Regions from separate parts of the Candidatus Clostridium radicumherbarum genome, predicted to be linked through region 2. Evidence: riboswitches for the same ligand, from Rfam matches in the RefSeq annotation. Region 2 holds a riboswitch; the other holds the start of a gene.
What was found. A riboswitch is a leader RNA that binds a small molecule or an ion and turns the genes downstream of it on or off. The one in region 2 is predicted to bind cyclic di-GMP.

Region 1 (4,402 bases), on a different contig from region 2:
AGAATCAGCTTTTATGACCAATCCAGAATCTGAATTATCAGTTGTTGTGTATTTTAAATCAGGCAACTCATTTGACTTATAGGACATTCCATTTACTGGATTACTTATTGTAACAGTTGGATTAGTATCATCTATGAAATATTGGATTTCCTTTTCGCTGCTATTTCCAGCTGCATCTGTTGCTGTAATAGTGTAATTATGAAGCCCTGCTTCTCTTGAAAGTTCAGGAGTATTATAATTAGGATTTGAATCCAAATTGTCAGTAACAGTTAAACCAAGTTCCGGTAGGTCTGTTGATTTATAGTATTTATGAGCAAAGGAATTTGCAATAATAACTGGAGGTGTATTATCTACTGTGTAAGTTACAGTTTTTTTAGTTTCATTACCTGCAGCATCCTTAGCTATTACACTTAATGTCCAATTTCCCTCTGAAGTTTGCAATTGGTCTGCTACTTGACTTACAACTCCAATATTATCTGTTGCAGTATAATAGCTTTTTCCATCAAGAAGCTCAATTAAACTCTTTGTAGTTAAGAAACTTCCATCTTTAATATTAAAGTTGACTTCAGGTGCGGTGTCATCGATAGTGTAAGTAATATCTTTTGTTTCCTCATTTCCTGCCAGGTCTTTAGCTGATACTGATACCGTATGTGTTCCTTCTGTTAAATTTAAAGACACTACAGTAACACTACTTAAATCTAAATGAGCATCTGTTGCAGTAAAGAAGCTATCCTTAATGTCTTTTAATGCACTTGATTTATAGAACCCTCCATTTACAAGCTCTTTATTAAATGTAATTACAGGTTTAGTATTGTCTACAGTATAGCTGCTAGCCTTTATAGTAATATTACCTGCTTTGTCTACAGCAGTTACAGTGGCTGAATGTGTACCATCTGTGCTCTTTTCCAAAGAAGAAGCCTCAACTTTAAGTAGATTGATATCATATGCTGTGTAGTAATCTCCCAGTGTATCTAAGGCTGCTTTATTGTAAAACTTATCAGAGTCCAGTTTGATAGTTACAGTTGGAGCAGTATCATCCACTGTATAGGAAGCAGATGCACTATTTGAGTTTCCTGCTAAATCTGACGCACTCACTGTGACACTGTGATTATCTTCTTCTAAATTAAGAGCAGGTGCATTCACAGAATTTTCGTCAAGATGTGCATCCTTAATATTAAAATATGGATTAAAACCCTTAAATGTAGAATTATAGAATCCATTATCATCAAAATTAAAGGATATAGATGGTGCAGTATTATCAATTGTATAATTAATATTCTTGGTTGTAGAATTACCAGCCTTATCTGTAGCGGTAATTGTAGCTGTATAATCCCCTTCTGTATAAGTTAAATCTGATGCAGATACTTGGCTAGGGTCAAGATTAGCATCTTGAACAGTATAGTATTTTCCTCCACCATTCTGAATTATACCTTTCAGAGTGTCTGCATTATAAATTCCTCCATCAACTATAGCAGTTGATATTGTTGGAGCAGTTTTATCAACTGTATATATAGCACTTGCACTGCCTATATTACCTGCGGCATCAGTTGATGTTACGGTAACTGTATGCGTACCTTCAGTAGTATCCCATCCAGTAATTTCCTCAGTGTGTTTATTTGCTTCATCAACACTATATATAGGTGAATTTGGTAATGTTGTTGCATTGTAGTAACCATTGTTTATTGGAGCTGAAATAGTTACTACTGGCGCTGTCGTATCTCCTGCTTGGACATTTACAGTAAAAATATCTACTATATTATTAACAATTTGAGCCTTACCACTATTGGGATTTGCATTAGTAATTATTACAGTAATTGGAATAACTACATTTCCAACAGGTACATCATTGTCCACAGTTACAGTGGCAGCCACAGTTTGCGTGGTATCAGTATTAGTATTAAATGTTAAAGCAGATGAAGGTACAGATGACGTAGGAGTACCTGATTTGGTAATGTGGTAGTTTGTATTCACCGTTACTGTTGATGATAAATTATAACCACTTGGGATTGACACTTTGATAGAAAAATTCACAGTTGCTCCTTGAGCAGCCTTAACAACATTACCACTCTGTTCAGAAGCAGCAAGTTCAATATTTGGTGGTGGTGGATTATCATTAGCAGCAAAGGTAGGTGTATATAAACTTGCGGTCATTGCCAAGGCTGTAAAAATTGAAATAAGTTTTTTCTTGTTCATAAAATTTTCTCCTCTTAAAATAATTTTGTTTTTTAAGAGGGGAGGTTACACTATTAGCTCCATGAGGCCCAAGTGTCCAGATACAGACCGCACTTCTCAGCTCCCCTAATTTAAGAAACTTCCTACACGAGCATTAGTTTCTTATCAGCAGTATTAGAGATAAAAGTCTAATATTATGCAAAATCACCTCCATCTTTGTAATATCATAGCTTGTATTTACATTCAGCTTGCTAAGCTATACAATATTAGAATCTCAAGATAAATTTATAATAATTTTCTACAAAGAAAGCAAACCTTTATCTAATTTGTTGATTTCTAATCTATAGTAGAGGCTCTAACTAGCCAAATAATATAAGTCAAGCTGTTTTAAATACAATTATACTGAATATTCCATTAATTCTCAATAATTGTAATAATATAAATTTCAACAATATATTTCAAATACGGACATCTAATTGTAAATATAGTTTAAAAACCTCATCTATTAGTAGTAAGACTCTCCATAACTACTAATAAATGAGGTTCCCCGTTTTATTTTTGAATTTTTGTATACCTTTTACGTGTTCCTACATTCACTTTATTTTCAAGTTTAAACTTAAATATTATTTTATTGTAGACATTGTATTAATGAATCTACAGCGGTGTTTGAAATCCCTCCACCAGTCCTTATTATAATATTACCATATCTTTTACCAATTACTGCTTTTTGACTCGTATCTAAATCATTGTCTGACAGTACTACTGGAGAAGTATTAATTGCTGCAATTGATCCTGCTGATAAAGCATCTATAAGCTCATATCCCTTTGCTATATAAGTCTTATCTATAACGCTTCCATAAAACTTATCTATAACTAATGAGTTTGTTTCAAATCTATTTTTTCCACCTAGTCTGTTATTTCTTATATCTCCGGAAACAATTACATCAATACTATTAAGTACATTATTAGATACTACTCCAGTGCCACCTATAATGTATGCATTCTCTATATTCTTTGAACTTAGCCAGCTATAAGTAGCTGTTGAAATATTGTCTTTTTCCACCAATATTATAGGCATATTATCTCTACCTGCAGCAGGTGCAATGGATAAAGCATCAGCTTCACCATAGCCATTGCTTATAACTATTTTGCTTACATTATAACAATTCTTGTCTATATATTTTGCAACCTCTAAAGATGTACTATATCTATCACTTCCACTGATTCTTTCAACAGTTAATCCTAAAGCTTGAATCTCAAATTTTACATTATCACTAACTACACCAGTTCCCCCTACTATAATAGCTTTCTTAGCTTTTAATCTCTTTATCTCATTTATAGTTGAATCCGTAAGAGAGTTTGTTTCTGTCAGTAGCAGTGGAGCATTCTTGTATTTAGCTAGTGGTGTAGCCCCTAATCCATCTGCCATAGCTCCTCCATTTACAATTATTATAGTATCTGTAGTACTAAATTGACTTTGACTTAACTTGACAGCTGTATCATATCTGCTGCTTCCTATTAATGATAAAACTTCTATATTTCTATCAACTACGTTAACAATGCAGTTAGCAATGTATCCACCTTCAATAGTCTTAACAGTTATTGTAGCTGCGCCTTTTCCTATGGCTGATACTTTTCCTGTATTATCAACTATAGCTACAGATGTATTGCTGCTTGACCAAGTCACATCTTTATTTAGTACATCTGTGGGATTTACTGTTTCTTCAAGGCTTGTTGATTCACCTATTTTTAAGTTTACGGTAGTTTTATTTAAATTTACCCCCGTTACTGGCTTAGCTGTCCATTTTGCATACAATGTTACATTTGTTGTTACTTTATCAGTTCCAAAGTTCCATGCATTTAAGCATTCAGCCTCTTTATACCAGCCAGCGAAGGTATATCCTGATTTTGTTGGTTCTATTGGTGCTGTTATTAAAGTATCATTATCTGCTTGTACACTTCCTACAGCACTTCCACCTTCACTGTCAAATGTTACAGTATAATTTATTGCAGGCTGTTCTATTATCTGGTCAGCTGTCCATTTTGCATACAATGTAATATCTGTTGTTACTTTATCTGTTCCAAAGTTCCAAGCATTTACGTATTCAGCCTCTTTATACCAACCAGCAAAGGTATATCCTGCTTTTGTAGGTTCTGTTGGCGCTGTTATTAAAGTATCGTTTTCTGCTTGTACACTTCCTACAAAACTTCCACCTTCACTGTCAAATGT
Region 2 (4,402 bases):
TATCTTCCGCAGTAATAATTAAATCATAGGTTTCTCCGGATCCAATGGTTGCAGTAAATCCCATCTCAGTTAGTTGATGATTAAGATGTTCACTATTTTCACTAAGTTTTAAAAATGAACTTAGATGGGCATCTTTTCCTACCACCATAAAGTGCCAACCATGAATGTGCCATGGAACCACTTGATAGCCCATATTAATCTTGTAAAAAAGTTTAATCAAAACTAATTCTGTGTGCTAAGTGCGTATTTACGAACAATAAGTATATCTACACTTCGATTTTTAGCCCTTCCTGCCTCATTGGAATTATCATATTTAGGTCTGTATTCGCCATAAGCTTGAATTGTGAATTTATTAGGAGCAACATGGCCTGTATCTACCATAAAGTTCATAACATTTGAGGCACGCATATAACTCAAGTCCCAGTTAGAACGAAATTGATTATTTTTTATAGGTACATTGTCAGTATGTCCACTAATTCTTATCTCATTATCTAAATTTTTAATCATATTTGATATTTGGATCAGTACTGGATCAAAGTTCGCTAATACATCTGCATCTCCAGATTTAAAAATAACCGTATCCTGTATTGAAATATTCAATCCTTCTGCATTTAAATCCACTTTTATCTGATCTGCATATCCATTGCTTTTAATCTCTTGCTCTAAGATACTCTTAATTCCAATCATCTTGTCCTGTTCTACTATACTATTCATTTTATCAGTTGCAACAAAGCTGTTATTCTGAGCTAGATTTGTGCCACTACCACCGCTGTCTTTTAATACTCCGTTACCACCTGAGAAAATAGTGTTGAATTGCAGACTAATCTGTTTTAATTTTTTGTTATCCACATTGCTCATTGCAAACATAACGATAAAAAGTGCCAATAGTAGTGTCAGCATATCTGAATAAGGAAGTAACCATGTTTCATCAACATGCTCTTCATGATGTTGTTTTTTACGTTTCATCATTTATCTCCTTTAGTTTCTCCATCTATACTCATATCTTCAAGTTTCTTTCTATCTTTAGGTTTTAGCATAGTTATAAGCTGCTTTTGAATAGTTTTTGGATTTTTCCCTTCTTGAATTGCTAAAATACCTTCTACCATTAATAGCTTATTGGAGACCTCTTCATGTGACTTTCTCTTCAGTCTTGATGCAAATGGGTGCCAAATAACATATCCGAAGAAAATTCCATAGAGAGTAGCAACGAAAGCAGCAGCTATAGATTCCCCAAGTTTTGCAGTATCATTTAAGTTTCCAAGTGCACCTATAAGTCCTATAACTGCACCTAGAACTCCAAGTGTAGGAGAAGCTCCCCCTGCTGTTGTGAAAATCGAAGCTCCGATTCGATGCCTTTCTTCCATTCCCTCAATATCACCTAAAAGGACTTGTCTAACATATTCCGGTTCCTCACCATCAACTATCATTTCTAATCCTTGTTTCATAAATTCATTATCCAGTTCTTGAGTCTTAGTTTCTAATGATAATAGTCCATCCTTTCGCGTTGATTGTGCCATATCAACAATTTGATTAATTATTTCTATAGGATCTTCCTTCGACTTATCACTAAAAACAACTCCTAATATTTTAGGAATATTAAGAAATTCCTTCCTTGTGAAAGAATTCATTACCGCAGCTGAAGTACCTACTAGAATTACCATTATTGCTTCAGGACTAAATAATATAGAAACACTAGCACCTTTCATAAGCAATCCAGAACTAACTGCAGCCAATCCAACAATAATGCCAATTAATAAGAATATATCCATTTCTTCACCTCTAATAATAATAACAATAATATGATTTCAGCCCATAATAAATAAAAGGCCAATATAAGATAATCTATAAGAGACTAATCCTATATTGGCCGGTTGCACTATATACTCCAAATTTCTAAAGTGCCCAGATTAAAGAAATTCTTCAAAGCATCCAATATTATTATTACTTTTAATGTTTTGCTAATAACGATATTCGACAATAATATATAAATCCCTCTTTATTTTAGCATTTTTTTCAAAAATTAATTTTAGAATCGCTCAATCTCTCTTCAAAAAATAAAGAAACCAGGCAAGAAACAGGAATTTTTTCTCCCATTTCTGTCTGGTATTTAGAACGACTTTATTGTCTGTTGAATGACTTCAGTACGTGTTGAACGAGTTTTTTACCTAGATACAACAACATTCTAATTTGAACAAGTCCTCTACCTATTCAACAGTAACACTTTTTGCTAAATTCCTAGGCTTATCAACGTCGCAGCCCTTTTGCACTGCCATATAATAGGAAAGTAATTGCAGTGGTATTACAGACAATACTGGTGCAAAGATTTCTACTGTTTTTGGAATATATAATGCTGAATCTACTGTTTTTTCTATAGTTTCATTACCTTCAAAGGCGAAGGCAAGAACATTGGCACCTCTTGTTTTAACTTCTTTGATATTGCTAACCATCTTGTCAAAGAGTTCTTCTTGAGTTGCGAGTGCTATTACTACTGTACCATTTTCTATTAATGCTATTGGTCCATGCTTAAGTTCACCTGCTGCATAGGCTTCTGAGTGAATATAGGAAATTTCCTTTACCTTTAAAGAACCCTCCATTGCTACAGCGTAATCTAAGCCTCTTCCTAAGAAGAACATATCCTTGTGCATATAGGTCTTTGATGCAAATTTTTGAAGTACTTCCTTATGCTTTAATGCCTCTTCAGCCTTTTCTGGAAGCTCAAGCATTTCCTTCTTAAGAGCTTCTATTTGCTCTAAGGTTAGAGTGTTTTTATATTCAGCAAAGAATAGTGCAACAATATACATAGCTATTAGCTGGGTTACATAAGCCTTAGTTGAAGCTACAGCTATTTCAGGACCTGCCCATGTATATAATACATCGTCAGCTTCTCTTGAAACTGAGCTTCCAACTACATTTGTTATAGCTAACACTCTTGCTCCATGTTTTTTTGCTTCTCTAAGTGCTGCTAAGGTATCTGCTGTTTCACCAGATTGGCTCATAACTATCATTAATGTCTTTTCATTTATTATAGGATTTCTATATCTAAACTCTGAAGCTATATCTATTTCAACTGGGATTCTAGCTAATTTCTCTATTACATATTTACCTACTACTCCAGCATGGTAAGCAGTTCCGCAGGCAACTATATAAACCTTATCTATATTCTCAAGTTCTTCTTTAGTTAATTTTATTTTGTCTAAGGTAATTGGCTTTCCAAGAGCTATTCTAGAAGTCATAGTATCTCTAATAGCCTTTGGCTGCTCATGGATTTCCTTTATCATGAAGTGCTCATAACCGCCTCTTTCAGCAGCATCTGCATTCCAGGTTACATGGAAAATATCCTTTTTAATTTCTTCTCCATCTTCAGTAAGAAGTTTAATTCCATCTCTTGTTAAAACAACGATTTCCTTATCATTTAATAAATATACATCTCTTGTATAGTTTAGTATTGCAGGAATATCTGAAGCTACAAAGAATTCATTTTCTCCTAATCCAGCTATAAGAGGACTATCCTTTCTAACAGCAACTACTTTTTCAGGCTCGTGAGTGGATACTACGGCAATAGCATAGCTTCCTTCCATTTTTGAAATTGCCTTCATTACAGCTTCTTCTAGATTACCTTCATAGAAATAATCTACAAGGTGAGGTATAACTTCAGTGTCAGTTTCTGACATGAATTTATAACCTTTTGCTGAAAGCCATTCTCTTAAGCGGATATAGTTTTCTATAATTCCATTGTGAACTACGCTTATAGTTCCATTTGTATTAGAATGTGGATGTGAGTTTAAGTCTGATGGCTCACCATGGGTAGCCCATCTTGTATGACCAATTCCTACGGTTCCGTGAATTGGTTCATTTTTTAGTTTTTCTTCTAAATTTGCAAGTCTACCTTTACATTTTGTAACCTTTAAAATTTCATTTTCAATTATAGCAACTCCAGCTGAGTCATAGCCTCTATACTCTAATTTTGAAAGTCCGTTTATTAAAACTGATGCTGCCTCTCTTTTTCCTACATAACCTACTATTCCGCACATATTAATATACCTTCCTTTTTTATTATTAGACGACGCTAATAGACCTTAGCTTAAAACCAATTTAAACTAAGGGTCATACAAAGAAAGGCTTTAACACCTGACTGATGTTGTTCTGAAAATCACTTTTCAGGTTTATCAGTCTTTAACGGTAGTGCGGTACCGTGGGACATCCGCCGAATATTTCGATACTTCCCATCCTCGTCAACTTAAGTCTTGTAACTCTGCTTAAGTTCTGGCGCTTAATGTTACTATGCTTTCTTCTATCCTCCTTTAATTATACTTTACCTTCTTCGTAATAACATCGTCCTATATATTATATTTAATTAAAGTCTATTTAGTCAATGAAAAATTAAAATTTTATACAATATTAA

Region 1: another riboswitch for cyclic di-GMP. It lies ahead of ACJDUH_RS18335 (Ig-like domain-containing protein); the one in region 2 lies ahead of motA (flagellar motor stator protein MotA).

Annotation. Positions count from the first base shown of each region.
Region 1 covers NZ_JBJHZY010000005.1:150,387-154,788, forward strand. Annotated here, with positions in the region: gene ACJDUH_RS18335 (Ig-like domain-containing protein) at 1-2,193, opposite strand, end outside; cyclic di-GMP riboswitch class II at 2,224-2,307, opposite strand; gene ACJDUH_RS18340 (leucine-rich repeat protein) at 2,801-4,402, opposite strand, start outside.
Region 2 covers NZ_JBJHZY010000002.1:787,188-791,589, forward strand. Annotated here, with positions in the region: gene ACJDUH_RS13500 (cupredoxin domain-containing protein) at 1-193, opposite strand, end outside; gene ACJDUH_RS13505 (flagellar motor protein MotB) at 223-966, opposite strand; gene motA (flagellar motor stator protein MotA) at 966-1,769, opposite strand; cyclic di-GMP riboswitch class II at 1,857-1,940, opposite strand; gene glmS (glutamine--fructose-6-phosphate transaminase (isomerizing)) at 2,205-4,031, opposite strand.